2 regions of the Nocardioides albertanoniae genome follow, and region 2 is predicted to be linked to the other one. Evidence: riboswitches for the same ligand, from Rfam matches in the RefSeq annotation. Region 2 holds a riboswitch; the other holds the start of a gene.

Region 1 (14,980 bases), 2.0 Mb from region 2:
CCCGACCTACGCCCACGGCACCTTCATCAACGGCTTCCACGAGACCTGGCCGATCCGTCACGCGGAGAATGCCTACGGTTTCGCGAAGACCGGCCAGACGATCGTCAACGCCCCCGACGCGAAGATCATGAAGATCTACGTCGACGACGAGCCGCTGACCTTCGGCACCTCCGACCTGGAGGAGTACGAGCGGGTGCTCGACTTCCGGGCCGGCGTGCTGCGGCGGCATCTGGTGTGGCGTACGCCCTCGGGCAAGCGGGTCGCGATCGAGTCGACCCGGATGGTCTCGATGACCCAGCGCCACCTCTCGATCCAGACGCTGGAGATCACGATGCTGAGCGGCTCGGCGCCGATCGTGATCTCCTCCCAGCTGCTCAACCGGCAGGACGGCAAGGACGAGTACCACGTGCCGTCGGCGGCGCTGGGTGAGGGGATGGACCCGCGCAAGGCCTCCGCCTTCGACTCCCGCGTGCTGCTCCCCCAGCTCTCCTTCGCCGACGAGGAGCAGATGACGCTCGGCTACCGGTGCGCCAACTCCGGCATGACGATCGCCGTCAGCGCCGCCCACCAGATCGACACCCCCGACCCGGTCGAGACGATCGTGCGCGCCGAGGACGACCTGGCCAAGGCGGTCTTCCGCGTCGACGCCACCGAGGGCAGCACCCTGCGGATGCAGAAGACGGTGGCCTACCACACCTCCCGCGGCGTGCCGGTGCGCGAGCTGGCCGATCGCTGCGGCCGTACGCTCGATCGGGCGAACCGCCTCGGTGTCAGCCACTTCGAGCAGGACCAGCGCACCTGGTACGACGAGTTCTGGGCCGCCGCCGACGTCGAGGTCGGGCCGCCCGTGGAGCCCGCGGACGGGAGCTCGGCCGGCGACATCTCGGCGGTGCAGCAGGCGATCCGGTTCAACCTGTTCTCGCTCGCCCAGGCGACCGCCCGCACCGACGGGCTCGGCGTGCCGGCGAAGGGGGTCACCGGCTCCGGCTACGAGGGGCACTACTTCTGGGACACGGAGTGCTACGTCGTACCGTTCCTCTGCTACACCCAGCCCGAGGTCGCCCGCAACGTGATGCACGCGCGCTCGGTGATGCTCCCGGCAGCACGACAGCGAGCTCGGGAGATGGCCGCCGAGGGCGCGCTGTTCGCGTGGCGCACCATCAACGGGCAGGAGGCCTCGGCCTACTACGCGGCCGGCACCGCTCAGGTGCACATCGACGCCGACATCGCCTTCGCGCTGATGAAGTACGTCTACGCGACCGGCGACACCGCCTATCTCGTCCGTGAGGGCGTCGACATCCTGGTCGAGACCTCTCGGATGTGGGCCGATCTGGGCTTCTGGCGCCACAACGGGGAGCCGTCCTTCCACATCCACGGCGTGACCGGGCCCGACGAATACACCACGGTGGTCAACAACAACCTGTTCACCAACGTGATGGCCCGCTACAACCTGGAGAAGGCGGTCGAGACGATCGAGCTGCTCCGCACCGACTACCCGCGCGAGTACGAGCAGGTCATGGGGCGGATGAGCCTGTCGACCGAGGAGGTCGAGGAGTGGGGTCGCTGCGCTGCCGCGATGCACATCCCCTACGACGCCGGCCTCGGCATCCACCCGCAGGACGACAACTTCCTCGACCGCGAGGTGTGGGACCTGCCCAACACCCCCGATGCCGTACGCCCGCTGCTGCTGCACTACCACCCGCTGGTGATCTACCGGTTCCAGGTGCTCAAGCAGACCGACGTCGTGCTCGCCCTCTTCCAGCAGGGCAACCGGTTCACCCCGGCCGAGAAGCGGGCCGACTTCGAATACTACGACCCGATCACCACCGGTGACTCGACGCTGTCGGCGGTCGTGCAGTCGATCATGGCGGCCGAGGTCGGCTACCAGGATGCCGCGCTGCGCTACTTCTACGACGCGCTCTACGTCGACCTGCACAACATGCACGGCAACACCGTCGACGGCATGCACATCGCCTCGACGGGTGGGGTCTGGGGCGGGCTCGCGTTCGGCTTCGGCGGCATGCGCGACTACGACGGCAACCTCTCCTTCGACCCGAGGCTGCCGACCCAGTGGGGCTCGCTGAGCTTCCGGGTGCAGTGGCGCTCGACCCGGATGAAGGTGACCGTGACCGCGAGCCGGATCGACTTCACCGTCGAGGACACCCCCGGCGAGGAGTTCGACGTGCCGGTCAGCGTGCGCGGCGAGCACTTCGTGGTCACCAAGGGCTCGGCGGTCTCTGTGCCGCTCGCCGACCAGGGGCCGCGGATCGGCACCAGCCTCGACGCGGAGCCGCACGGCGGCACTCGTCAGGACGGCTCGCAGATCACCGCCACTGTGCCGACGCCGATCCCGCCCGAGGTCTACGAGGAGGAGCACGTCGAGCACGCGATGGTGCCGCACGAGGGTCGTCACACCACGGACTCCACCTCCTGAGCCTGGCCCACCGTCACTAGACTGACCGGGTGGTCCCACGCTTCGCTTCCGGCAGCTCGATCCTGCGGACGAAGGTGGCCCACCCGGTCGTTCTGGTGCTGATCGGGATCGCCTCGGTGCAGGTCGGCGCGACCTTCGCCAAGTCGCTCTTCGACGAGGTCACCCCGACCGCGATGGTGTGGCTGAGGCTCTCGCTCTCGGCACTCATCCTGCTGGCGATCACCAGGCCGCGGGTCCGTGGCTTCGCGCGCCGGGACTGGCTGGTCGTCCTCGCCTTCGGAGCCTCGCTCGGGCTGATGAACTGGACGATCTACCAGGCCTTCGCCCGGCTCCCGATCGGGATCGCGGTCACGATCGAGTTCATCGGGCCGCTGACGATCGCGCTGCTCAGCTCGCGGCGCGCCCGCGACCTGGTCTGGGTGGCGCTGGCGGCGGCCGGGGTGGTGCTGCTCGGTCTCGAGCCCGGCCCCATCTCGATCCCGGGTGTGCTGTTCGCGCTGGCCGCCGGGGCCTGCTGGGCCTCCTACATCGTGCTGTCGAAGGCGACGGGCGCGCGCTGGGAGGGCATCGACGGGCTCGCCCTGGCCTCCACGGTCGCGGCCGTCGCGCTGACCCCCGCAGCGATGACGCACACCGACGGGCTCGGCGCCCCGCACGTGTGGCTCGTCGGGCTGATGGTGGGCCTGATGTCGTCGGTCGTCCCCTACTCCCTGGATCTCATCGCGCTGCGCTCGATCAAGCCCGCGCTCTACGCGATCCTGATGTCTCTCGAGCCCGCCGCCGGAGCGCTGGCCGCGATCGTCGTGCTCCACGAGGGGCTCTCGGGCCAGCAATGGCTGGCGATCGCCTGCGTCGTGGTCGCCTCCGCGGGCGCGACCACCACCGGGAAGCCGGCCCATCACGTGCCGGCGGAGTCGACGCCGGCCTGATGCCGGGCTGATCCGGTCTCGGGCTGAGGCCGCGCCGGCCGAGGGTGCGGGTGACGTGGGGCGTTTCACACAAGCGACACCGGAACGTCACTGACTCCGAACAGTTGGATCACTAGAGTTTTCTCACAGCAGAGCTCTCTCCCAGCTCGTCTCCCCCTCGCCCCGCTCACCCACCAGTCTCTGGAGCCGTCCGTTGTCGACCAACATCGTCCCTGCCCGCACCATGGCCCAGGTGGCCGTGCTCTTCGCCGCGCGCATCGCCGGCAGAGGGGTCGGCCCGATCCTGCGGCCGATCCGCATGCTCTTGGCGTGGCCGGTGACCTCACAGGCCGGCGCCCGCGACAACGCCAGGGTCGCTGAGGAGGAGATGCTGATGCGGCGTACGGAGCGCGAGGAGGTCACGCACTATCTCGAGCTGCTCGCATCGGAGAGAATGCCTGTATGACATTGCCCCGGGCGGTCGCTGAGTCGACGGTCACCTTCCGTGACGTGCTGTCCGACGACGGCACGGTGATCCGTGCGTGGACCAACGACCCCGAGGGCATCATCGACGGGCCGACCGTGCTGCTGTGCAACGGCCTCGGCACCAGCCCCTGGAACTGGCCGGCGCTGCTGCACACCTCGTGCGGCGTACGCGTCGTCTCCTGGCAGCATCGCGGCACCACCGGCGCCGACCGGCCCGACGACCCGGCTCGGACCACCTCGCGGCACTTCGCCGAGGACGCGCTCTCGGTGATGGACGCCTTCGTGCTCGCTCGCCCCGTGGTGCTGGGCTGGTCGATCGGCGTCAACACCGCCTTCGAGCTCGCCGCCGACCACCCCGAGCGCGTCTCCGGCGTCTTCGGCGTCGCCGGGGTGCCCGGTGACACGTTCAGGTCGATGCTCGGCCCGCTGCGCCTGCCCGCGCCGGCGGCGGGTCTCGTGACCCGCACCGCATCCCGGGTGCTCCGTCGCACCGGCTCGCTGATCACTCCCCTGGCGAGCCGCCTCGACCTCGGCCCGCGCGCCATCGCCGCCTTCTCGAAGGCCGGTCTGATCGGCAAGGTCCCCGACCCCGAGCTCGCCGCCGTCGCGCTCGCGGAGTTCCTGACCACTCCGGTGGAGTGGTACTTCCACCTCGCGCTGCGCACCTCCCAACGCCGCGCGGTCTCGCTGCGCCGGATCAAGGTGCCGGTCATGCTCGTCGCCGGCAACCGCGACCTCATCGCCGGCGCACGCCACATGGCCCGCGTCGCCGACGGCGTCAAGAACGCCACCTACGTCGAGCTCGACGGCACCCACTTCATCCAGATGGAGCAACCCGCCCGCGTCCACCAGCTCCTCCTCTCCTTCCTCGACCGCGTCGCCGAACGCCAACGCACCTGACCCTGCTTCTGCCGAGAAGTCACGTCTGCAGGCCGAGGGGTCACCTCTGCAGGCCGAGGGGTCACCTCTGCAGGCCGACACGTCAGGTGTGCAAGCTCAGAGGTCAGGTCTGCAGGTCGAAGAGTCAGGTCTGCAGGCCGAGAGGTCATCCATGACTTCTCGAGCTGCAGGAGTGACTCCTCGACCTGCACGAGTGACCCCTCGACCTGCAGGGGTGACTACTCGGCTGGCAGGGGTGACGCTTCGGTGGCGGTCGGGGTGGTGATGCGGGCGCGGCGGGCGGCGCGGCGGAGGGTGGCGAGGACGGCAGGGCCGAGGAGGGCTACGGCGACGGCGGTGGTGATCGCACGCATGGTGTCCCAGCTGCTGGTCGAGGTGACCAGGGTGTAGCGCAGGAAGGTCACGAGGTTCTCGGCGAGGCCGGCCGTCGGGTCGTAGGAGAGGTTGCCGCTCGCGCCGGGCACGGTGACTCCGGTGAGCAGCGGCCAGCCCTGCAGGTTGAGAAGGAGGCCGTAGGCGTAGGAGGCGACGATGCCGTACGCCGCGAGCATCGCGACCTCCCAGCGACCGCTCGCGCGCGGCAGCAGACCGGCCCCCATCGCCACCCAGGCGGCGCCGAGCATCTGGTAGGGCAGCCACGGTCCGACGCCGGCGGTGACGAGCGCGGCGACGAACAGGCTCGTGCAGCCCAGCACGAAGCCGAACGCGGGCCCGAAGACCCGTCCGCCCAGGATCAGCATGAAGAAGACCAGCTCGACCCCGCCGGTGCCGGCGGAGACCGCACGCAGGACGGCCTCGATCGCGCTGAGCACGCCGAGGAGCGCGATCATCCGGGTGTCGATCCCACCGGCGGACAGCTCGCTCAGCAGCACCACCAGCATCAGCGGCAGCAGCGCGAGGAAGACGAACGGCGGCTGCACGCGCTCGTAGCCGTGGAGCAGCAGCGGCCACGCGAACATCATCAGCCCGGCGACGGAGATGATCGCGAGCAGGGTCGCGGTGCGCGGCGAGAACCGGATCACTCCCCCGTCACCGCCTCCACGACCTCGCGTACGTTGAGCCATCCCGGCCCGAAGACCTTGCTCACCTGGGGCGCGAACGCGGGCGACTCGGCGGTGACACTGCGTACGTCTCCGGCGGAGACCACCTCGCCGTCGGCGAGCACCACCACGTCGTCGGCCGCCTCGGCGACGAACTCGACGTCGTGGGTCGCCACCAGGACTGCCTTGCCCGCACCGGTCAGGTCACGCAGGATCTCGCACAGCGCCCGCTTGGCCGCATAGTCGAGGCCTCGGGTGGGCTCGTCGAGGAGCAGCACGGGCGGGTCGGCGCTCAGGATCAGCGCCAGTGCCAGCCCGAGCCGCTGACCCTCGGAGAGGTCGCGCGGATGCTGGTCGTCGGGAATGCCCGGCACCAGTCGGTCGAGGATGTCGCGGGTCCGCGGCCCGCCGGCCTCGCACTCCTCGGCGACCGTCTCCAGATAAAGCAGATCGGCGGCGGTCTGAGGCAGCAGCCCGACCAGCGCGCGTCTCGCGTCGGCGTCGAGCGCCGCTGGGTCCCGGCCCTCGACGCTCACCGCGCCGGCCAGGCGCTTCTGGGTGCCCTGCAGCGTCCACAGCAGCGTCGACTTCCCCGAGCCGTTGCGGCCCATCAGCGCCGTCACCCGCCCCGCGGGCAGCTCGATCGAGACGTCGTGCAGGACCGGCGTACGTCCTCGGGTGACCGTGAGAGAGCGAGCGCTCAGGGCGACTGTGTTGGTCTCGACACGCTCGCTGGCGCTCACGGCTCGACCGACGACACCGCTGGTCGAGCCGGCGGAGCCGCTAGGCGGAGGCGTGTCGAGACCAACGCGGTCAGCAAGCGCCACCCCTCTCGCCTTCCGCCTCGCATCCCGCACCGTCAGCGGCAGCGGCGACCAGCCCAGCGCCCGGCCGACCTCGACGAGCGGCGGCGCGACCGGAGAGGTCTCCAAGATGTCGGCGGGCTCGCCGACGGTGAGGGATCCGTCGCCGACCAGGAGAGCGATCCTGTCGGCGAAAGGTACGACCCGCTCGAGGCGGTGCTCGGCGAGCACGACCGAGGTGCCGAGGTCGTGCACGAGCCGGGTGATGGTGGCGAGCACGTCCTCGGCGGCGGTGGGGTCGAGGGCGGAGGTCGGTTCGTCGAGCACGACGACGCGTGGGTGCGTGGTCAGCACCGAGCCGATCGCGACCCGCTGCTGCTGCCCGCCCGAGAGCTCGCGCAGAGAGCGCTGCCGCAGGTCGGCGATGCCGAGCAGGTCGAGCGTCTCCTCCACCCGCCGCCGCATCGTCGCGGGCGGGAGGCCCAGCTGCTCCATCCCGTAGGCCAGCTCCTCCTCGACCGTGTCGGTGACGAAACCGGCCACCGGGTCCTGCCCGACATAGCCGATCGTCCCGGCGCGCTCGCGCGGCGGCGTACGGATGAACGAGACGCCTTCGAGCAGGAGGTCGCCGTCGAGCTCGCCGCCGGAGAAGCGCGGCACCAGGCCGGCGACGACGCCGAGCAGGGTCGACTTGCCGGAACCGGTCGGACCGGAGACGACCAGCAGCTCACCCTCCTCGATGGTGAGGTCGACGTCCTTGAGCACATGCTCGGACGAGTCCGGCGGGGTGAACGTGATCCCTCGCAGCTCGATCATGCGACCAGCTCCTCTCGAGCCGTCCGGGGATGCGTCGCCGGGGCGGGCGCGGTGACGGCGGGGACGATCCCGACCAGGACGCCGGCCATCGCGGCCAACGAGACGACCGGGGCCGTGCTGACGCCGGGGAAGGCGACCGAGACCTGATAGCGGGCGACCCACCAGCCCGCGAGCACCACCAGCAGACCGCTCGAGGCGACCACGACCTCCGGCCAGCGCCATCGGTCGGGTCGGTAGACCGTGCGGGTGACCCGGCGCCCGGCCAGGCTGAGCCCGCCGACCGCAGCACCGACGCCGAGCACCAGCATCGTGACCGCGAGCCAGCCCGGCGTGGTGCCGTCGAGCACCGCGTAGACGCCGACGCAGAGGCCGACGAGCGAGACCAGCATGAGGGTGGAGGTGACCCGACGTGCGCCGGCGCCGACATCGGCGGTGCGCCCGTAGCCTCGGGTGTCCATCCCCGCGGCCAGCGCCATCGACCGCTCCAGCGCGTCTTCGAGCACCGGCACCAGGAAGCGGCGCAGCCGCTTCACCCGAGACGTCGCCCCGGCCCGCAGACGCTGCGCGGCCCGCACCCGCTGCACCGACTCGGCCAGCTGCGGCAGCACGGTCACGGCGACCACGACAGCGGTGCCGATCTCGTAGAGCGCCGGCGGCAGCGACCGCAGCAACCGCTTCGGGTTGGCCAGGGCGTTGGCCGCGCCGACGCAGACGACGATCACGCCCAGCCGCATCCCGTCGTAGAGGCCGGCGAGCAGCGCTTCACGAGTGAGCGGCCCCAGCAACCGAATCCCCAGGACCCACTCGGGCAGCGGGATCTCGGGCAGATCGATGAGCACGTGACCCGGCACCGCGCCCAGCAGCACCCGGAACAGCACCCGGGTCGCCACGATGAACAGCGCGAAGCCGACATAGAGGCGGAACGCCTTCGCCCACGGCTGCTCACCCCGGCGGGCCATGACCACGACCGTCACCACCCCCACCAGGAGCAGGAGGAGCAGCGGGTTGGTCGTGAAGGAAGCGTACGCCGCCAGCCCGATCGCCCACACCCACCAGGCGACGGGGTGCAGGTCACGCGGCAGGCGCGCGACGGCGGCGGTGCGGATCACGGTGGTCATCGTCGGCGCCACCACACGACTCCGGCGGCGGCGAACAGCGCGAGGATCCCGGTCGGGGCGACCCAGGCGGGGAGCGGCTTCGGCGAGCTCTGCTCCGATTCCGGCTCGGATTCGGCGGCGTCATCCGGAGATAACTCCGGCGACGGGCTTGAGGGCGCCCCCACAGCACTCCCAAGCTCCGTCGCCGGAGCGGTAACGACATTGTCGTCTATCCACGTGAACGCAACACCCTGCCCGGAGGTCACGGCTATTTCGGTAACATTTCTGGAGGCGTAGCTCCAGGCCCCGGATTCGTCGGTGACCCACAGCGACCAGTAGGCGTCTGCGGGCGGCATCTGAGCGCATCCGGCCGCCTTCGGACGCTCGTCGACCCGGCACACGACACTGGGCATCGAGGTCACGAACGTGAGCCGATGCCCCGCTTTCTCGAACACGTCGGCACCGGTGTCGCCCTCCTCGGGCCGCACGCAGTCGACCTCCGGAGCCCCACCCAGCGCACGGGGCTCGACGACCACGGTGACGCCGTCGCACGCGTCGGCGGTCGACGCCGCGGCCGGCGGGAGGGCCGGAGAGAAGAAGAGTGCGGTGGCCCCGGCGAGAACCGCCAGGGCCACCAGCGAACGCACGCTCAGCACGAGCTCTTCTCGGTCGCGCCCTTGGGCAGCTGCTCGAGGGAGGGCAGCGCCTGCGCAGCCGCGAGACGATACATCCCCTCGGACTCCTTGGTCAGACCCTTCTCGTTGCCGTCGGTCAGCGCCGCGTCGTCGAACGCGACCGCGCCGGCGTCGTCACCGCAGGTCACGACGTGCTCGGCGACCCACGTGGCCGCCTTCTCGGCGGCCGCGTCCTCGTCGGCCTCGGCCAACGCCCAGCCGGCCAGGCCGGTGGAGTTGGAGTTGGGCACGTTTCCCGTGGCCGAGCTGAACGAGCCGTCCTTGGCCTGGGTCGACGTCAGCCAACGTACGCCGGCGGCGGCTGCCTTCTCGGCCTCGGTGGAGTCGACCTCCTGGAGGGCGAGCACGGCGAACGCGGTGGCGTCGACGTCGGGCACCGCCTTCGGGTCGGCGTCGCAGCCCTGGTCGGCCGCGGCGGGGTCGGGTGCGAACGTGATCCGGAACCAGCCGTCGGAGCACTGCTGCTCACCCAGGAAGTCGGCGGCGGCCTTCGCCTTGGCCGACTCGGCCTCGCCCAGCGCCATCACGGCGTAGGACTGCCCGATGGTGTTGGCGTAGTCGGCCGCCTTCTTGTTCTTCGGGTCGAGCTCGTCGGCGATGCGACCCGTCTCGGAGACGGCCTGTTCGAGCTGTTCGAGCAGCCCGGAGTCGGCCACGTCGGCCTCCTGCTGGAGCACCAGCGCCTTCGCGGTCGACCCGGCCGAGGTGACGGTGCCGAAACCGGGGCTGGTGTAGGCCTTCTGGTTCTTGGTGACCGCCTTGGCGATCGTCTCGACGTCGGCGTCGTGGCCGTCGACCTGAGCCAGCGCGATCCCGATGTCGGCGCTGAGACCGAAGTCGTCGGTACCGTACTGCGCGTTGCGGGCCACGCCGTCGGGCGCCTGCGCGACGAGCCAGTCGGCCACGCTCGCGGCCGTCTTGGTGTCGTACGCCTTCTCGTCTGCGCCGTCGGCACCGTCTGCGTCCTCGCCGCCGCAGGCGGCCAGCGACAGCGCGCTCAGCGCGACGAGAGCGGCGATGCCGCCCCTGATGGTCTTGTTCATGGTTCCTTCCCGCTGTAAGGGCGGGAGGCGCGGGGCCGACCCGCTGCGTTCCACGACAGCGACTGGTCAGACACGGCCGCGGCAGGTGCTCCGGCTCGCTCGGGCGGTCTCGATCGAGACGATCTCGATGGCCCGGGCCTACGGTTGCGGGTCAGCGCCGGGATTCGACCGGCTTCCCCCACCACGGCGTGTGTGGATGGTGCTCTGAGTTATCGGACCAATCCTACGGCGGCCAGGCGGACGTACGTCACTTCCTGACGTTGCGACGGTCGCCGACCGCGATCGCCGAGGTGCCCTCGTCCTTGAGCTCGAAGAGGTCGATCGCCTTGATGAGCTTGGTCCACGTGGAGTAGCCGTAGTTGCGGGGGTCCTCGGAGGACTGGTTGCGGATGCGGGAGACGACGGTGCCGACCAGTGCCCAGCCGTCGTCGTCGGCGGCAGCGTCGATGGAGTTGCGCAGCAGCTGGATCAGGCGTGCGTTGCCCTTGAGCGCCTGCCCGGTGGTCGCCGAGGACCGCTTGCGCGTGCGGCCCTCGCCGTTGGCGGCCTCGGTCTCCTCGTCGGCGTCGCCGCCGAGCTTCTCCACCACGGTGAACCGGGTGCAGGCGCTCTTGAACGGCGCCGGCGTCTTCTCCCGGCCGTAGCCGTAGACGGCCTGCCCCTTCTCCCGCAGGTAGTGCACCAGCGGCGTGAAGTCGGAGTCGGAGGAAACCAGCGCGAACGCATCCGGAGTGGCCGCGTGCAGCAGCTCGACCGCGTCGATGGCGAGCGCCATGTCGGAGGCGTTCTTGTGCGCAGTCAGGTCGAACTGCTGCATCGGCCGGATCGCGGCGTCGTGCAGCTCCCCGATCCACCCCTTGAGCTCGGGCTTGGTCCAGTTGCCGTACGCCCTCCGGATCGTCACCTCACCGTATTCGGCCAGGTCGTTGAGGATCGCGTCGATCTTGGCCGCGGGCGCGTTGTCGGCGTCGATGAGCAGGGCGATACGGAAGGGCTCGGTCACGGCGGACAGTCTGCCAGTGCCACACACCGTCGAGTCGGCTCATCCTGACCAAAACCATCGCCGAGTCGGCGCGTTAGAACGCGCCGACTCGGCGGGTTGGGTTGTCAGGACGAGCCGACTCGGCGTACGTCAGGCGAGCTTCTCCAGGATCAGCTCGCGCACGCGCTTGGCGTCGGCCTTGCCACCGGTCGCCTTCATGACCGCGCCGATGAGCGCACCGGCCGCGGCCTGGTTGCCGCCACGGATCTTGTCGGCGACCGCGGGCTGGGCGGCGATGGCGTCGTCGACCGCCGCACCGAGCTCGCCGTCGTCGGAGACGACGGCGAGACCACGGGCGTCGATGATCTCGGCGACGGTGCCCTCACCGGCGACGAGGCCCTCGAAGACCTGGCGCGCCAGCTTGTCGGTCAGCGTCTTGGCGTCGACCAGCTTCTGCACCTCGGCGACCTGAGCAGGCGTGACACCGAGCTCGGCGAGCTCGACACCGCGGTCGTTGGCCGATCGAGAGAGCTCGGCCATCCACCACTTGCGCGCGGCCTGCGCCGAGGCTCCGGCTGCGACCGTCTCCTCGATCAGCACCATCGCGCCGGCGGCCCACACGTCGCGCATCTCCAGGTCGGAGTAGCCCCAGGCGGCCTGCAGCCGAGCCCGCTTGACGGCGGGCGGCTCGGGCAGCGTGCCGCGGAGCTCCTCGACCCACTCGCGCGAGGGAGCGACCGGCACCAGGTCGGGCTCGGGGAAGTAGCGGTAGTCGTCGGCGTCCGACTTCGGCCGGCCGGCCGAGGTGGTGCCGGTGTCCTCGTGGAAGTGGCGGGTCTCCTGGAAGATCGCCTCCCCCGCGTCGAGGATCCCGGCGTGGCGCGACATCTCGAAGCGCATCGCCCGCTCGACCGAGCGCAGCGAGTTGACGTTCTTCGTCTCGGTGCGGGTGCCGAGATCGTCGGAGCCCTTGGGAGACAGCGACAGGTTGACGTCGCAGCGCATCGAACCCTGGTCCATGCGTACGTCGGAGACACCCAGACCCAGCAGGATCTCGCGCAGCGCGGCGACGTACGCCCTGGCCACGAGCGGTGCCTTGGCACCGGCGCCGGTGATCGGGCGGGTCACGATCTCGATCAGCGGGATGCCGGCGCGGTTGTAGTCGACCAGCGAGTAGTCGGCCCCGTGGATGCGACCGGTGGCGCCACCGATGTGGGTGGTCTTGCCGGTGTCCTCCTCCATGTGGGCGCGCTCGATGTCGACCCGGAAGGTCTCCCCCTCCACCTCGACGTCGAGGTAGCCGTCGTAGACGATCGGCTCGTCGTACTGGCTGGTCTGGAAGTTCTTCGGCATGTCCGGGTAGAAGTAGTTCTTCCGGGCGAACCGGCACCACTCCGCGATCGAGCCGTTGAGCGCGAGGCCGATCCGGATCGCGCTCTCCACCGCCTTGGCGTTCACGACCGGCATCGCGCCGGGCAGGCCGAGGCAGGTCGGGCAGACCTGGGTGTTGGGCTCGCCGCCGAACGTCGCCGGGCAGCCGCAGAACATCTTGGTGTTGGTGTTGAGCTCGACGTGCACCTCGAGCCCGAAGGCCGGGTCGTAGCGCTCCAGCACCTCGTCGAAGTCGACGAGGTCCGCGGCATCGGTCGCGGCGGTCATCGGGCCACCTCCAGCTTGTCGATCGAGAGCACCGAGCCGACGGCCGCCTCCAGGGCGGCACCGACGCGGTAGAGACGGGCGTCTTCGAGGACGGGCGCCAGCAGCTGCACGCCGACGGGCAGGCCGTCGTCGTCGGAGACACCGGCCGGGACGGAGATGCCCGGCGTGCCGGCCAGGTTGGCGGGGATCGTGGCCAGGTCCTGCATGTACATCGCCAGCGGGTCGTCGAGCTTCGCGCCCAGCGGGAACGCCGTCGACGGCGAGGTCGGGCTGACCAGCACGTCGACCTGCTCGAAGGCCTTCTTGAAGTCTTCGATGATCAGGGTGCGGATCTTCTGCGCCTGGCCGTAGTAGGCGTCGTAGTAGCCGCTGCTCAGCGCGTAGGTGCCGAGGATGATGCGGCGCTTGACCTCGTCACCGAACCCGGCGTCGCGGCTGGCCTTCATGACGGCCTCGGCGGACGGGGTCTTGCCGTCGGGCGTGACCCGCAGCCCGTAGCGCATCGCGTCGAACTTGGCCAGGTTGGAGGAGCACTCGGCCGGCAGGATCAGGTAGTAGGCCGCCATGGCGTGCTCGAAGCTCGGGGTGGAGACCTCGACGACCTCGGCGCCCAGCTTGGTGAGCAGGTCGACCGACTCGTCGAACTTGGCCATCACGTCGGGCGCCCAGCCCTCGCCCGCAAGCTCCTTGATGACGCCGACCTTGACGCCCTTGAGGTCACCGGTCGCGCCCTGGCGAGCCGCGTCGACGAGCCCGGTCACCGGGGTCGTCGTGGAGGTGGAGTCGAGCGGGTCGTGACCGCCGATGAGCTCGTGCAGCAGCGCCGAGTCGAGCACGGTGCGGGTCACCGGGCCGACCTGGTCGAGCGAGTTGGCCAGGGCGACCAGGCCGTAGCGCGAGACCGAGCCGTAGGTCGGCTTCACACCGACGGTGCCGGTCACCGCACCCGGCTGACGGATCGAGCCGCCGGTGTCGGTGCCGAGCGCCAGCGGCGCCTCGAAGGCGGCCACGGCGGCCGCCGAGCCACCACCCGAGCCGCCGGGGATCCGGTCGAGCTTCCACGGGTTGCGCGTCGGGCCGTACGCCGAGTGCTCGGTGGAGGAGCCCATCGCGAACTCGTCCATGTTGGTCTTGCCGAGGATCGGCAGGCCGGCGTTCTTGATCTTCGTGACCACGGTCGCGTCGTAGGGCGGGATCCAGCCCTCGAGCATCTTGGAGCCGCAGGTGGTCGGCAGGCCGGTGGTGGTCAGCACGTCCTTGACCGCGATCGGTACGCCGTCGAGAGCATGCAGCAGCTCGCCGTCGGCCCGGCGCGCGTCAGACGCGGCGGCCTGAGCGAGCGCACCCTCGGTGTCGACGTGGAGGAAGGCGTGCACGTCACCGTCGACTGCGGAGATCCGGTCGATGTGTGCCTGGGTCAGCTCGACCGAGGTGGTCTCCCCCGCGGCCAGAGCCTCGGAGAGCTCGGCGGCGGTCTTCTGGATCAGCTCGCTCACTGCTCGTCCCCCAGGATCTGCGGCACCGAGAAACGCTGCTCCTCGACGGCGGGCGCCCCGGAGAGCGCCTGCTCCGGCGTCAGGCTGGGCGTGACGACGTCCTCACGGAAGACGTTGGTCAGCGGAAGCGGGTGGGAGGTGGCAGGCACGTCGTCGCCGGCAAGCCCCTGGATCGAGGCGACGGACTCGAGGATCACCTGCAGCTGTGGGGCAAGGTGATCGAGCTCGGCGTCGCTGAGGTCGATGCGGGCGAGGTCGGCCAGGTGCGCGACCTCGTCGCGGGTGATTTCTGGCATGTCGCACATCCTAGGCGGCAGCGCCCCCAACTCTCACCTCGGCCGGGCCCGGTTCGGCGGAGTTTCCCGCTCGTCCAACCGATCGGTGGTCCCACCGCGTCCTCATCCCTGACAATCGGCTCGAGAGATCGGATGGATCGATGGCGAGACCGCCAACCCAGCAGCAGTTCGACGAGTTCGCCCAGGTCGCCTGGCCGCGGCTCTATCGGACTGCCTACCTGCTCGTCGGCGACCACGCCAGCGCGGAGGATCTCGTCCAGACGGCGCTGGCCAAGACCTTCGGCAGCTGGGGCCGGGTGCGCACGCTCGAAGCCGCCCCCGCCTA
Region 2 (14,980 bases):
TCCCGTCGGTCGAGCCGCGAGCGCCAGCGAGCGTGTCGAGACCAACACAGTCGAGGACCAGAGTGATCGCCCCGTGATCGCCGTCGCCGGCGGACGCGCGTTCACGTTCCGCTACCCCGAGACCGAGGAGCTCCTGGAAGCAGCAGGCTGCGACTTACACCCCTTCGACCCGCTCACCGACCCCGCGCTCCCCGAGGGCACCAGCGGGATCTACCTCGGTGGCGGCTTCCCCGAGATGTACGCCGCCGAGCTCGCCGCCAACCGGTCGCTGCTCGCCGACCTCCGGACCGCGGTGGAAGCCGGGATCCCGACGGTCGCCGAGTGCGCCGGACTGCTCTATCTGGCCGAGTCGCTCGACGGCACTCCCATGGCCGGCGCCCTCCCCGCCCACGCAGCGATGAGCGAACGACTCACTCTGCGCTACCCCGTCGCAACCGCCGCCTCCGACTCCCTCCTCACCCGCGCCGGCGAGGAGGTCACCGGCCACGAGTTCCACCGCACCGCCACCTCGCCCGCCGCCGGCACCGAGGCGGCCTGGACCGTCGACGGCGCACCGACCGGATTCAGCAGCGACACGGTGCATGCGGCGTACCTGCACGTGCACTGGGCCGGATACCCGCACCTCGCCCGCCGTTTCGCCGACGCCGCACGTTCGTTCGCCCCCGTCGGTCGAGCCGCGAGCGCCAGCGAGCGTGTCGAGACCAACACAGTCCTCTCGAGCGCGACAGTTGACCGTGTTGGTCTCGACACGCCTCCGCCTAGCGGCTCCGGCGGCTCGACCAGCGGGGTTGCTGATCCGCTGCGACACCACGGAGACGTCGAAGTCGGCAAGGGGCTGCTCGACTTCGCGGTGAACGTCTACCCGGGCGAGCGGCCGAGCTGGCTCGACGAGGCGCTCCACGAGTCGCTCGCCTCGACGGCCTATCCCGACGAGGAGCCCGCACGCGCTGCGCTGGCCAAGCACCACGGCCGCGAGCGTGCCGAGGTGCTGCCGACGGCGGGGGCGGCGGAGGCGTTCACTCTCGTCGCGCGAGCACGGCCGTGGCGGAAGCCTGTCGTCGTCCATCCCCAGTTCACCGAGCCGCACGCGGCGCTCGAGCAGGCCGGTCACAGCGTCACCGAGGTGCGTCTGAGCGCCCGGGACGGGTTCGCACTCGACCCGGCCGCGGTGCCCGACGACGCCGATCTGGTCGTCGTCGGCAACCCGACCAACCCGACCGGCGTGCTCCACCCGGCAGCCAGCCTCCGCGCCCTCGTCCGCCCAGGGCGGCTGGTCGTGGTCGACGAGGCGTTCATGGATGCGGTGCCCGGCGAGCCGGAGACGCTCACCACCACCCGCGACGACGGCCTCCTGGTCATCCGCAGCCTCACCAAGCACTGGTCGATCCCCGGTGTCCGCGCCGGCTACGTCGTCGGCGACCCGGCCGCGGTAGGTGACCTCGAGGCCGTGCGTACGCCCTGGTCCGTCTCGTCCACGGCAACCGCCGCGATGCTCGCCTGCGCCACCGAGCGCGCGAGCGCCGAAGCCCGCGAGCGCGCCGAGCGGATCGTGGCCTGGCGCGACCACCTCGAGGCGGGTCTGCGGGCCCAGCAGATCGAGCACGTCCCCTCGACGGCCTCCTTCGTCCTCGCCCGCCCGGGCGCCGGCGTCCGTGAGCTTCTGCGCGACGAAGGCGTCGCCGTACGCCGCGCCGACACCTTCCCCGGCCTCGATCCGGAGTGGGTGCGGATCGCCGTACGCCCGCCGGAGAAGACCGACCGCCTGCTGTCGGCGCTGAGCAGGTGCAAGCGATGACGCCGTGTGCTGCCCAGCGTGCGCCCAGGCGCACCTCTGGCAGCACACCGCGGGCGGTTGGGATTCTCCTTGGGTTTGTGCTTGATCGTCTTGTCGGGGATCCGCGGCGGTTTCATCCGGTTGCCGGGTTCGGCACGGTGGCGGCTCGGGCCGAACGCGCCTGGTATGCCGACGATCGAGCCCGAGGCGTCCTCCACACCGTCACCTTGGTCGGGGGAGCGGTGGTCCTCGGCGCCGCCGCGGAGCGGGTCGTTCCCGGCCGCGCCGGACGGATGCTGCTGACCGCCGCCGCGACCTGGGCGGTGCTGGGCGGACGCTCGCTGGAGCGGGAGGCGCTGGCCGTCCATGCGCATCTCGCCGCCGACGACCTGCCGGCGGCGCGTGAGCAGGTGACCCGCCTGGTGGGTCGCGACACCGCCGCCCTCGACGCCTCCGAGGTGACCCGCGCGGTCGTCGAGAGCGTCGCCGAGAACACCTCCGATGCGGTCGTCGCGCCGCTGGTCTGGGGAGCGATCGGGGGAGTCCCCGGCCTGCTCGGCTACCGCGCCGCCAACACGCTCGACGCCATGGTCGGCCACCACAACGAGCGCTACGAACGCTTCGGCTGGGCCAGCGCCCGGCTCGACGACCTGCTCAACCTGCCCGGCTCCCGGCTGTCGGGCGTGCTCGCGACGGCGGCCGCGCCGAGCGGCGCGGGCGCTGCCGTACGCGCCTGGCGACGTGACGCCGCCTGGCACCCCAGCCCCAACGCCGGGGTCGTCGGGGCCACCTTCGCGGGCGCGCTGGGCGTACGGCTGGGCGGCACCAACACCTACTACGGCACCCGCGTCGAGCACCGCGCCGTCATGGGTGACGGCCGCGCGACCGAGCCCGCCGACATCCCCCGCTCTACCCGGCTGGCCCGCCGGGTCGGCATCGGCGCGGCGCTGGTCGCGGCGGCGTACGTGGCGTCCGGCCGGATCCGCTGGCCGAGCCGCCGGAGCCGCTAGGCGGCCGAGCGAAGCGAGGGCGGCGGAGGCGTGTCGAGACCAACGCAGTTCTATCGGGCGCGGCAGGGGACTGTGTTGGTCTCGACACGCTCGGCCGCGGGCGGCCTCGCGGCTCGACCGGCAGTGGTGGTCGCGGCGGCGTACGTGGCCGTCGCTCAGCGTCCGTGACGGAAGGCCCGAGCCAGCACCGCGGGCGGAGCATCAGCGATGCCTGGTCCGCCCTCGCCGGCCCAGCGGGCCAGGGCGTCGGCGACCCGTGCCGTGCCGACCCGGGCGACCCAGACGGGCCGGGCGCCGCTCCGCCGGCCCTCCGGTGAGGGGCCGACGACCACGACGTCGGCCTTCTCGCAGGGGCCGAGGCAGTCGGCGACGCGCACCGTCGCCGACTCCCCGGCCGCCTGGCTCAGGGTCGTGAGCACCGCCTCGTGGTCGACCCCGGGCGACTTGCGCTCGGTGCCGCAGCAGCATCCGCGGCAGACCGTCAGCGTCGGCCGCCCAGCAACGGGGCGGGTCACCCCTCGCACGCCTCGCAGTCAGGGCCGTTCTCGATCGCGCAGACCTCGGCGTCGCTCCAGTCGTCCCAGCTCAGGTCGTCGATGGCGTCGGTGGTGGTCGTGGTGGTCGGGTTCTCGTTCATGGTCATGCCTCTCGTGAGCCGGATCAGTTCTTGGGGGTCTGCTTGCTGGCCTGGATCCCGGCCCGCGAGCGCAGGTAGTACAGGCTCTTGATGTTCGGGTCGAGCAGCGCGATCTTGTGGATCTTGCTGATGTACTGCGGGGTCGCGTCGGCCTGGAAGAACAGGTTGAGCGACTGCGCCTGGTCGATGTAGACCTGCCGGTCGGAGGCGCGGGCGAGCAGGATCTCCTGGTCGATCTCGTAGCCGGTCCTGAAGACGTCCTTCTCGTGGTCGTCGAGCCAGTCCACATGGGCCACGGAGCCACCGTGGTCGATGATGTCGTCGATGTGCGTCTGGTCGTAGACCCCGCGCTCGGTCATCACCTCGACGAGGTTCTGGTTGGCCCGCGGCATCTCGCCGGCCGAGGTGGTCTGGTTCCAGACGTTGGCGACGTACGGCTCGATGCCCTGGCTGGTGCCGCCCACGATCACCGCGGTGCTCATCGTCGGCGCGATCGCCATCAGGTGGGAGTTGCGGCGGCCGACGCACCACCCCGGCACGCCGGCGACCGAGCCCATCCACCGCGACGCCGCGTCGGCGCGGGTCGAGATGTGCTCGAAGACGTCCTTGTTGAGCGCGGCGGCCTTGTCGGACTCGAACGGCACCCGCTGCTTCTGCAGGTAGTCGTGGTAGCCCATCACGCCCAGGCCCAGGCTGCGCGCCTTCTCGGTGTAGCGCACCGCCCGCTCCAGCCCGCGCACCGTGCGGGCCTTGCGCAGGAACGCCTCGGCGACCGCGTCGAGGAAGACCGTCGCGACGTACGCCGTGTCCTGGTCCTTCCACTCGTCGTAGGTCGAGAGGTTCAGCGAGGAGAGCACACAGGTGTAGGAGTGGTCCTCGTCGCTGAACAGGGTGATCTCCGAGCACAGGTTGGAGGCCTTGTTCTCCAGGCCGCTGGCCTTGTAGGACTCGGTCTGCGCTGCGTTGACCGTGTCGACCTTCCAGATGTAGCCCTTGCCGAGCACGACCCGGATCTTCAGCACCCGCTGATAGCGCTCGAGCGCGTCGCGGTCGCCGGCGAGCATCCGGTTGATGAACGCCTGGCTGAAGATCCAGCCGATGTTCTTGTTGGCCGGCTCGCGGAAGATCAGGTCGGCGAGCTCGTAGAAGTCGGGGTGGTCCACCGGCAGGTAGCCCGCCCAGGAGCCGCGGCGGGTGGCGCCCTGACTGATCTGGTTGGTCATCTCGACGAAGTTGCCGAAGACCGGCACCACCCCGTTGGCCTTGCCGTTGTCGGAGAACTTCGCGCCCCGAGGACGTACGTCGCCGAGGTAGGCCGAGGTGCCGAACCCGTGCTGGGACAGGATCGCGGCCTCCTTGAGGGTCTCGTAGAAACCCCAGACCGAGTCCTCGACGTACGAGCCCTCGCACGAGACCGGCAGGCCGCGGTCGGTGCCGAGGTTGGAGAGCACCGGCGTCGACGGCGAGAGCCAGCCGTTCCAGATCGCCTCGAAGAACTTCTCGGTCCAGGAGATGCCGTCCTCGCGGGCGTACATCTCGTCGGCCAGGTCGCCGGCGGTCGCCGCGATCCTCCGGTAGCGCTCCCGGACGCTCTGGCCCTCGACGGTGTATTTCGCCTTGAACATCGCGTAGCCCGCGGTGGTCATGAAGGTCGGCACGGTGCCCGAGTCCTGCAGCGCCTTGCGCTCGGCGGAGAGGGTCTCCCAGTTGTTGTTCGTCATCAGAAGCTGAACTCCATCTCGCCGATGTTGCGGTTGTATTCGTTGCCGGTGACCTGGAAGAAGTCGTGGAACTGGGTGCCGTTGATGCCGCTGTAGAACCACTCGGCGATCGGGTTGTCCTCGACGCCGAAGAGCGGCTCCATCCGCATGTTCTCCAGCGTCATGTCGACCCGCGACCTCACGAACGCCTCCAGGTCGGCCTGGTCGATGCCCTCGATCGGGCCGTGGGCGAAGAGCATCTCCACGATCCGGGCCTCGTGGGCGTAGAGGTGCTCGGCGACGCCCCTGACCCGGGCGAACAGGTCGGCGCGCTCGGCCTCGAACTGCTCGGCAGAAACGGTCGCGGCGTACTCCTCCAAGAGCGTGTTGAACAGCCAGGCGCCGCCGGTGGCGTGCAGGTTCTCGTCGCGGGCGGAGAAGTTGATGCCGCTGATCACGTTCTGCAGCAGGTTCTTCCCGCCCGACTGGAAGTGCTTGAGGAAGGCGAAGTTGGAGTAGAGGACGCAGTTCTCCATGAGCGTGAAGACGCTCAGTGCGTAGAGGAGGTCGTCGTCGGCGATCGCGTCCCAGACGAACGCGATCCGCTCGGCCAGCACCGGGTCGTTCTTGTAGGAGTCGTAGAACTCCTCGGTGTCGATCATCAGCGTCTTGTTGAGCTTCGCGTAGAACGGCGCGTGCATGTTGAGCTCGGCGAACGAGAACGCGTTGGTCATCATCTGGATCTCTGGCCGCGGGAACGCGTGGAAGAGCCGGTCGCCCCACACCTCGCCGCCGAGGATCAGCTCGTAGATGGTGAACAGCTTCAGCGTCGTCTTGACCGCCGCCTGCTCGGCGTCGGTCATGTTGACCAGGAAGTCCTGCTTGTCGTTCTCGACCGGGATCTCCTCGGCGGTCCAGAAGATGCTCCGCTGCTTCTTGGCCAGGTCCTCGGCCATCGGGTAGTCGAAGACGTACGCCGCCTTCTCGGTGCGGATCGGCAGACCGTCGGTGTCGATCATGTCCGTGCCCCCTTCGTCGGCGGGCCCCGCGGCCCGCGTGGATGTCTCGTGCATCCGTGTCGAGGGCAGAAGAGGCCGGCACCGACGGCGCTCGATCCCCTGACCTTCCCTCGAGGTCGCGGACCCCACCATGAGGTGGGCACTGGCAGGTCTTCGGACTCGTGGGCGTCGTACGCGGTCCTAGTGGCCGTCGCTTCCCAGGGGCATGGCTTGCTCCCAGTGCTTGGTGACGGCGGTCGTTCCCACTCACCGCTGCGGGGCAGTCCCGGACTCTCACCGGGTTCCCTCTTGCCTCTCCCGCCTCGTCACCGAGGAGGGAGAACCAGCTGCGGGCACCACTATATGCGGGAATTACACCGATGCAACTATCAAGATCTTGTGCTTCGCGGAGATGTGACTCAGGCCGCCCGGAGCGCCTGGCGAGCCGTGCTAGCCTCTCCTCGAGTCGAACGCATCCTCGAGATGCCAGGGAACTCCGGTATGAATCCGGGACTGGCGCGCAGCGGTGAGGGCGACGGCGGCGCTACACCAGCCACTGGGACGTGAGTTCTTGGGAAGGCAGCGTCGCCGGGTGAACCCGAGTCCGAAGACCTGTCGGCTCAGATGTACGTCAACGGCCCTCGCGATCAGGGTCCCGAAGACCTGAGAGGCCGACCGCCGTGGCAATCGCCTGCCGCACCGCCGATCCCACCGGTACGTCCGAGCCGGGCCGGGCTCGCGGGCGCCGGGTGCCGTTCGTGCCGCTGGTGGTGGTGCTCCTGGTCGCCTCCGTGCTCAGTGCCGTGGCCTCCTTGGCGTTCGGCACCGAGCGGATCCCGCTCGGGGAGGTCGTCGCCGCGGTCACCGACCGGGTCCAGGGCAACCCTCCCGGCCGTTGGGACGTGATCGTGTGGGAGCTGCGGATGCCCCGGGCGCTGATGTCCTTGGTCGTCGGAGCCGGGCTGGCGGTCGCCGGAGCGGGCATGCAGACGCTCGTACGCAACCCCTTGGCCGACCCGTTCCTGCTCGGGATCAGCTCGGGCGCCTCGGTGGGCGCGACCGCGACGATCACCACGGGCGCGCTGGCCGGCCTCGGCATCTACGCGCTCTCCACCGGGGCGCTGCTCGGCGCGATCGGGGCCAGCGTGATGGTCTGGCTGGTCGCGACCGCGCAGGGTGGGCTGACCCCGATCCGGCTGGTGCTCTCCGGGGTGGTGCTCTCCTCGGGACTCTCCGCGATCGCCTCGTTCCTGGTCTTCGCCAGCGACGACCCGCGCGCGGCCAACTCGGTGATGTTCTGGATGCTCGGCAGCGTCGGCGGCGCCAGCTGGGAGCGCCTGTGGGTCCCGGCCGTCGTCGGCCTCGTCGTCGCCGTCGGCATGCTGGCGATGCACCGCTGGCTCGACGCGCTCGCCGCCGGCCCGGAGACCGCGGCCTCCCTCGGTGTGAACGTGATGGCGCTGCGCGCGGGGCTGTTCGTCGCGCTGGCGGTGCTCGTCGGCGTGCTGGTCGCGGTCAGCGGCGGCATCGGCTTCGTCGGGCTGATCGTGCCCCACGCCGCCCGCCTTCTGGTCGGTGCCCGACACCGGGTCGTGCTGCCGGTCGCGGCGCTGGGCGGCGGGCTGTTCCTGCTCTGGGTCGACGTGCTCGCCCGGCTCGTGGCCCGGCCGCAGGAGATCCCTCTGGGCGTGGTCACCGGCGTCGTCGGCGCGCCGCTCTTCCTGCTGCTGATGGGTCGCAGCCGCTACCGGTTCGGCGGCGAGTCATGAGCGCGTCCGGACAGGTGCTGAGGCTGCGCGGGGTCGGCGCCCGGCTGGGGGAGCGGGAGGTGCTGCGCGACGTCGACCTCGACGTGCCGGCCGGAGCCAGGCTCGGGATCGTGGGCGTCAACGGCGTGGGAAAGTCGACCCTGCTGCGCATCCTGGCCGGCGTACGTCGCCCGAGCACCGGCCACGCCGAGCTCGCCGACGAGGCCGGCGACCTGCAGCCCGCAGTGCGCATCCCGGCCCGCGCCCGGGCGCGGCTGCTGGCCTACGTCCCGCAGGAGGAGGTGGCCTCGGCCGAGCTGCTCGTCGGCGAGATGGTTGCGCTGGGTCGGGTGCCGCGCACCCGGCCCTGGGCACGCGGTGGCCGCCGCGAGCGCGAGATCGTCCGGGCGGCGCTCGAGGTCGTCGGGCTGGGCGACCGGATCGACGATCCTTGCGACCGGCTCTCCGGCGGTGAGCGGCGCCGGGCCGTGCTGGCTCGCGGCCTGGCCCAGGAGAGCCCGACGATGCTGCTCGACGAGCCGACCAACCACCTCGACGTCGCCTGGCAGCTGCATCTGCTCCAGACCGTCTCCGACCGGGCCACCACGGTCGTGGCAACCATCCACGACCTCGATCTCGCGCTGCGCTCCTTCGACCGGCTCGCCGTGCTTGGCCGACCGCCCGGCGTACATCCGGAGACCGGCCCGGCGACCGTCGTCGCGCAGGGACCGCCCGAGGAGGTCCTCGACGCCGTCCTGGTCGAGGACCACTTCGGAGTCGGCTCCGTCCAGGTGCCCCACCCGCACCTGCCCCAGTCTCACCTCCTCATCCATCCTCGGAAGGACACCTCCGCATGAGCCCCACGACCCGCCCCGTACGCCGCGCCCGACTCACCGCGCTGGCCGTGCTCGCCCTGGGCGCCACCGTCCTCACCGCCTGCGGCGCCGACAGCGACAACGACGGAGCTGCCGGCGCTGCCGGTGCTGGTGCGATCAGCGTCGAGAACTGCGGTGAGAAGGTCAGCGTCGACAAGCCGGTCACCGAGCTCTACGCGTACGACGGCGGCATCATCTCGATCGCGCTGGCGGTCGGCGCCCGCGACGAGCTGGCCGGGGTCACCGGGATCGCGCGCGACCAGGAGGTGCTCGAGCTGGCCTACCCGCAGGACCGGGTCGACGACCTGAAGGTCGTCGGCGACAAGGTGCCGACGCTGGAGACCGTGCTGGCGCTCGACCCGCAGCTGATGTTCGCGGGCTGGGGCTACGGCTTCAGCGAGTCGCGCAACCTGGTGCCGCAGAGCGTGGAGGAGCACGGGATCGAGACCTACCTGCTCAGCGAGACCTGCCGCCAGGACGACGGCGCCCGCGGCACCATGGACGCCTGGACGGCGCTGCGCACCGACCTGCTCAACATCGGCACGCTGACCGGCCACGAGCAGACCGCGAAGAAGACGGTCGCCGACATCGAGGAGCGCCGCGACGCCCTGGAGCGCGCGCCGCAGCCGGAGAAGAAGCCGACCGCGTTCCTCTTCGACTCCGGCACCGACGCGGTCTTCACCTCCGGCTCCTTCGGCGGCCCGCAGGCCATCTTCGACAGCGCCGGGGTGACCAACGCGACCGCCGACGTCGAGGACACCTGGACCGAGGTCGGCTGGGAGCGCCTGGCCGCGGCCGACCCCGACGTCATCTACTTCGTCGACTACCCGGGGCAGTCCTACGCGGAGAAGGTCAAGGTGCTCGAGGCCAACCCGGCCTCCCGCGACCTGACCGCGGTCAAGGAGAAGCGGTTCGTGAACCTCCCGTACGCGATGTGGGTCTCCGGTCCGCTCAACATCGACGCTGCGGAGTGGGTGCGCCGTTCCCTGGAGCGCTTCGGGCTCGCGCCGTCTTCTGGGATCGAGCCGCGGCTCGACATCACCGAGCTCGGCAGCCTCACCGGCAACGAGTGGCTGGCGCGGTAGCGACCGGCTCGTTCTCGGGATCGGTCTCGGCCAGAGCCTCGTCGGCCGGGCTGAAGACCAGCTGGAGGCACCCGTCGACCGTGACCGGCTCGACGTGGATGCCGTAGACGGCGCTGAGGACAGGTGAGGTCACGACCTCCTCCGGCGCCCCGGTGGCCACAACGCGACCATGGTCGAGCAGCACCAGCCGGGTGCAGTAGCGAACGGCGAGGTTGAGGTCGTGGAGCACGACCACGGAGGTGACTCCGAGCCGACCGACCATCCGCAGCAGCTCGTGCTGGTAGCGGATGTCGAGGTGGTTGGTCGGCTCGTCGAGGAGGATGTGGTCGGCCTGCTGCGCCAGCGTCCGGGCGACCAGCACCCGTTGCTTCTCCCCGCCGGACAAGGTGGCGTAGCGGCGCTCGGCGAGATGGCGGGCGCCGACCCGCGTCAGCGCCGAGGCCACCGCCCGGTGGTCGTCTCGGGTGAACGCGGCCAGCGCCCGGCGGTGCGGGGCGCGTCCCAGCAGCACCATGTCGGCGACGGTGACGGGCAGGTCGGAGGGTGTCTCCTGGGCGACCACCGCGATGCGACGGGCCAGGTCGGGTCCGCGCAGCTCGGCAACCGGGCGGTCGTCGAGGGTGACCAGCCCGGCGCGGGGGCGCAGCGCTGCGTACATGGTGCGTAGGAAGGTGGTCTTGCCGCTGCCGTTCGGCCCGATGAGGCCGACCACCTCCCCGGGCGCGGCCTGCAGGCCGACCCCGTCGATCACCAGGGTGTCGTCATAGCCGACGCTGACGTCGGTCGCCGCGATCATGTCAACGGCTCCTCTCGGTTGGTGGGGGTCATCCGCTCGGGTTGAGTCGGCGTACGAGCAGGAACAGCAGGGGCGCGCCGGCCAGCGCTGTGACGATGCCCAGCGGCAGCTCCTGTGGCATCAGCGCGGTGCGGGCGAGCACGTCGGCCCACACCAGGAAGATCGCGCCCAGCAGCGCGGCGACGGGGAGCAGCCGCCGGTGGGAGGTCCCGACGCACATCCGTGCCACGTGCGGGATGATCAGCCCGACGAACCCGATACCGCCCGACGCCGCGACCACAGCGCCCACGCACAGTGCGATCGTCACCATGACCAGCGCCCGAAAGCGCGTCGGCGAGATGCCGTACGTCTGTGCCGTCGTGTCGCCGATGGCCAGCGCGTCCAGGCGACGTGCCCACAGCACCAGCAGCGCCAGCGTGGCCAGCACGACCACCCAGGTCACCAGGGCGGAGCCGCCGGTGGCCAGGGTCAGCGACCCGAGCGTCCAGAACAGCACCGAGCGGCCGGCGTCGGGGTCGTCGGAGGCGAAGATCAGGAACGAGGTGAGCGCGTGCAGCACGTAGCCGACCGAGACCCCGGCCAGCACGAGCCGCGTCGAGGTCATCTGCCCGCCGACCCGGGCCAGCAGGTAGACCACCACCCCGGCCAGCAGCGCCCCGACGAACGAGCTGGCCGCGAGCGAGGACGACCCGACGCCGGCGCCGAACCCGAACAGGATCGTCGCCGCGGCCACGCTCGAGGCGCCGGAGGTGACGCCCAGCAGGTAGGGCTCGGCCAGGATGTTGCGGGTCAGCGCCTGCAGGCCGACGCCGGCGATCGCGAGCCCGGCGCCGACCGCGGCGCCGAGCAGCACCCGCGGCACCCGCAGGAGCCAGACGATCGACTCCTGGGCCGGGGTCCAGGTCATCTCGACCGGCACCCCGAACAGGTGGCGGCCGACGATCTGGGCGACGGTGTCGACCGGCACCGCTGCCGGCCCGAGGCCGACCGCGACCGGGAGGGTGACCAACAGGGCGATCACGAGGCCGCCGATCCACAGGCCGGTGTGGCGCCGACGTCGGTCGTGGTCGAGGTCGTCGTCGAGGTCGCCGTCCTCGATCCGGTCCATCGCCGCCGTTGCGTCGTACGTCACGCAGCATCACCCCGCAGCGTCAGCGCCGCCGCGAGGGCGAGCAGGGTGAGCCCGCCGAGCACAACGGCCGCACCGAGGTAGCCCGCTGCGGCCAGCCCGGCCCCGGCCGCGGCGGTGCCGAGGAACAGGCCCAGGCTCATCCCGGCCGAGTTGAGGCTCAGCGCCGTGCCGCGCACGCTCGCGCAGCGGCGCACCAGGAGGGTGACCACGGCGGCTGCGACGACGGCGTGGCTGGCCGAGAGCACTGCGGTGGCGAGCAGCGCCAGCGGGAGGGTGGGTGCGACGTACACGGCGATCAGGGCGGCCAGCGCGACGGCCAGCGCGACCACCATCACCCGGTGGCTGCGGGCGGGGGAGTCCTCGGTGTTCAGCAGCCGACCGGAGACGAGGTGGCCGACGAAGAAGGAGCCGCCGCTGAGCCCCCACACGAGCGCGAACGTCGTCGGAGCGAGCTCGAACCGGTCGGCGTAGAGCGGAGCCAGGAACGCGAGGTGGCCCATGAAGGCGCCGGCGCGGGCGAAGGCGACCAGCAGGAGGGAGCGCGCGCCGGGCACGCCCGCGAGCGTGCGGAAGGCGGCCAGGTAGCCGAGCCGCGGGGGTTGCTCCGCGGCTCGTTTCTCGCGACCGAAGCCGAACAGCAGCGGCGCCAGCAGGAGCGCGATGACGCCTACCGCGACCAGGTCGCCGCGCCAGCCCCACCACAGGGTCGGCACCACCAGCAGCGGTGCGCCCAGGGTGGAGGCCAGGGTCTGCGAGGTCATCACCAGCGTCGCCGCCCGTCCTGCTGCGGGACCGGAGCCGAAGCGGTCCGCGGCCGCGGTCGACAGCGCCGGGTAGAGCATCGCGTTCGACACCCCGGTCAGGAGACAGAAGGCGATCAGGGCAGGGAGCCACGACACGGTGCCGATGAAGGCCGCGGCAGCGAGCAGGGCCAGCGCGACCGCGGCGACCCGCCCCGGCGCGATCCGCCCGATCAGCGGCGCCAGCACGACACCGACCACGACCGCGCCGATCCCGCCGAGCCCGCGCAGCGACCCGACGGCAGCCTCGCCGTCGCCGGCGGCCTCTGCGATCGCCACCAGGAAGGTGCTGAACACGGTGAAGGGCAGCAGCCCGACCGCCGAGGCGAGCAGCGTCGGCCAGACGGTCGCGATGATCTTCCGCTCGCTGGGCAGCGTCTCGGTAGGGCTCATGTCGAGGTCACTCATCGGGCGCCCTCGATCCCGGCGCAGATCAGCTCCAGGTCGTCGGCGAAGTCACGGACCTCGAAGGCCTCGCTCATCGGGTCGCCGGCGTGCTGCGTCCTGGCTCGCACGAGATGCTCTTCGTAGGCCGCCAGCAGCGCGTCGATCCTCGGGCAGGCGACGCCGAGGTGCCGGGCCACACCCTGGATGACCTTGGTGCGGTAGTAGTCCTCCTTCGGCATCCGGGGCACGTCCCAGGCGCCGGCGGCGTTGCGGTGGATCGGCCGGATCGGGATGGCGGAGAAGTCGAAGTACCTCCCGTCGTGGTCCGGCTCCGAGAACGGGTCGATGAGCAGCGATGCGTAGCGCACGTAGACCAGATACTCCTGGTGAGTGGTGGGCAGCCGCTCGAAGGCGGCGATGTCGGCCGGCGCGATGCTCTCGGGACGTACGGGATAGCTGTCCTCGAGCATGAACGCCAGCAGGTTGACCCCGGTGCCGCCCAGCCGGGTGATGATCGCGGTCAGCTCCCGCCACATCGCGACCATCGTTGCGATCAGCGACGGCGTGATCGGGCCCTCGGGGAAGAGCTTGTAGACGTACTTCGGGGGAGCGCCGGGTGCCGCCGTCGCGAAGACCCCCTCGAGGGTGAACGGGTTCATGAACAGCGGCGGATGGACGTAGAGGGAGATGTTGCGCGACTCGGCCTCGACCGGCCGCGGGCACAGCTCCAGGGTGATCCCGACCGACTCGAACAGGTCACTGAGCGTGTCCAGCGTTGCCGAGGATCCGGCGGTCGAGCCGGCGTAGATGCGGTGCTTGACGCCGGCGGTGAGCGCCGTCGCGCCCGGGGTCCTCTCCGGCCACCGGGTGTCGCCCAGATAGCTGGAGAAGCTGATCACCTCGGGATCGAGGCCCTGCTGCCGGGCGTACTCCTGCACGAGCGAGCTCGAGCCGAGCGTCGGCGAGAGCAGCACGATCCGGCTGATCCGGCCGAGCACCTGATGGTCGAGCTGCCTCAGCACAGGGACGTACGCATCGGCGGTGACGGTCAGCACCAACGTGTCCCACGCGCCGGTGACGCTCGGGTAGCCCTGGAACCGCTGCGCCGGGCGGCCCTCGCCTCGCAGCGCGTCGTGTCGCTCGCTCTGCACCTCGACCCGCAGGACGCCGGACCCGTTCAGTGCCGTGAAGAAGGCCTCCGACCGCTCCGAGATGCGACCCGCGATCCCGACCGGGCGTCCCAGCCGGGCCAGCAGCACCGCGGTCTGTACGGCGGCCGGGCCGGTCCCGGCGACCAGCACGTCTCCGAGATCAGTCATCGCCGGCTCCGTCCTGGGCGGCGCTCGGTTTCGCGTAGAGCGCGATGTCGAAGACCTGGTCGGGGCGGCGGATCGTATCGAGCAGACGCCACCGGTCGGGGTCGACCTCGCGCATCGGGTAGTTGAACAGCGACTTGAGCCCGTCGCCGAAGCGCATCGCGACGACGACGTCGTCGCGGGTGACCGCGTGCAGCCGCTCCAGGATCTGATACTTCACCTCGACCGTGGAGCTGATCATGATGTGGGTGGCCTCGCGGGTGAAGGCCAGCTCCTCGGCCGCGAGGTTCTCCAGCGAGATGTCCAGGCCGCTGCCGAGGCGCTGCACGACCTGGCGGCCGAGGTCGACTGCCTCCGGGTCGATGTCGACCCCGGCCGTCGGCACCCCGGTGCGCTCCGCGGCGTGCAGCAGCGTCATCGGGAACGATCCGGACCCGACCAGCAGCAGCCGGGAGTCCCGGGTCGGCGCGACCGCGCCGAACTCCTCCTCGATGCACGACTCGACGTTGGCGAAGTAGCCGACCGAGCCGCTGCGACCGGCCAGCAGCCGCAGGGCTCGATACTTCTCCATCACCGCGGCGCACCGTGCGGACTGTGTGCGCAGCTCGGCGACCAGACTCTCCGTCTCGGCGCTCCTGGCGCTGCTGATCTCGGCGAACGGCGCCTGGTTGCGCTCGTCGGTGACATAGGTGGAGTAGTCGGCCATCACCTGCTCGAGGTCG

What was found. Region 2 has a riboswitch for cobalamin ahead of FB381_RS07470 (ribonucleotide-diphosphate reductase subunit beta). Riboswitches for the same ligand answer to the same signal wherever they lie in the genome.
Region 1: another riboswitch for cobalamin. It lies ahead of FB381_RS17115 (prenyltransferase/squalene oxidase repeat-containing protein); the one in region 2 lies ahead of FB381_RS07470 (ribonucleotide-diphosphate reductase subunit beta).

What each region holds. Positions count from the first base shown of each region.
Region 1 is NZ_VFOV01000001.1:3,561,974-3,576,953, forward strand. Features, by position in the region: gene FB381_RS17075 (glycoside hydrolase family 65 protein) at 1-2,434, shown strand, start outside; gene FB381_RS17080 (EamA family transporter) at 2,464-3,363, shown strand; gene FB381_RS17085 (hypothetical protein) at 3,557-3,808, shown strand; gene FB381_RS17090 (alpha/beta fold hydrolase) at 3,805-4,728, shown strand; gene FB381_RS17095 (ECF transporter S component family protein) at 4,947-5,750, opposite strand; gene FB381_RS17100 (ABC transporter ATP-binding protein) at 5,747-7,387, opposite strand; gene FB381_RS17105 (CbiQ family ECF transporter T component) at 7,384-8,505, opposite strand; gene FB381_RS17110 (hypothetical protein) at 8,502-9,140, opposite strand; gene FB381_RS17115 (prenyltransferase/squalene oxidase repeat-containing protein) at 9,134-10,222, opposite strand; cobalamin riboswitch at 10,286-10,422, opposite strand; gene FB381_RS17120 (NYN domain-containing protein) at 10,470-11,225, opposite strand; gene gatB (Asp-tRNA(Asn)/Glu-tRNA(Gln) amidotransferase subunit GatB) at 11,355-12,863, opposite strand; gene gatA (Asp-tRNA(Asn)/Glu-tRNA(Gln) amidotransferase subunit GatA) at 12,860-14,359, opposite strand; gene gatC (Asp-tRNA(Asn)/Glu-tRNA(Gln) amidotransferase subunit GatC) at 14,356-14,655, opposite strand; gene FB381_RS17140 (SigE family RNA polymerase sigma factor) at 14,796-14,980, shown strand, end outside.
Region 2 is NZ_VFOV01000001.1:1,561,233-1,576,212, forward strand. Features, by position in the region: gene cobBC (bifunctional hydrogenobyrinic acid a,c-diamide synthase/histidinol phosphate aminotransferase CobBC) at 1-1,795, shown strand, start outside; gene FB381_RS07455 (cobalamin biosynthesis protein) at 1,873-2,784, shown strand; gene FB381_RS07460 (hypothetical protein) at 2,940-3,299, opposite strand; gene FB381_RS24450 (hypothetical protein) at 3,296-3,427, opposite strand; gene FB381_RS07465 (ribonucleoside-diphosphate reductase subunit alpha) at 3,445-5,142, opposite strand; gene FB381_RS07470 (ribonucleotide-diphosphate reductase subunit beta) at 5,142-6,140, opposite strand; cobalamin riboswitch at 6,268-6,483, opposite strand; cobalamin riboswitch at 6,570-6,753, shown strand; gene FB381_RS07475 (FecCD family ABC transporter permease) at 6,869-7,888, shown strand; gene FB381_RS07480 (ABC transporter ATP-binding protein) at 7,885-8,724, shown strand; gene FB381_RS07485 (ABC transporter substrate-binding protein) at 8,721-9,827, shown strand; gene FB381_RS07490 (ABC transporter ATP-binding protein) at 9,799-10,623, opposite strand; gene FB381_RS07495 (FecCD family ABC transporter permease) at 10,652-11,755, opposite strand; gene FB381_RS07500 (MFS transporter) at 11,752-12,963, opposite strand; gene FB381_RS07505 (opine metallophore biosynthesis dehydrogenase) at 12,960-14,261, opposite strand; gene FB381_RS07510 (class I SAM-dependent methyltransferase) at 14,254-14,980, opposite strand, start outside.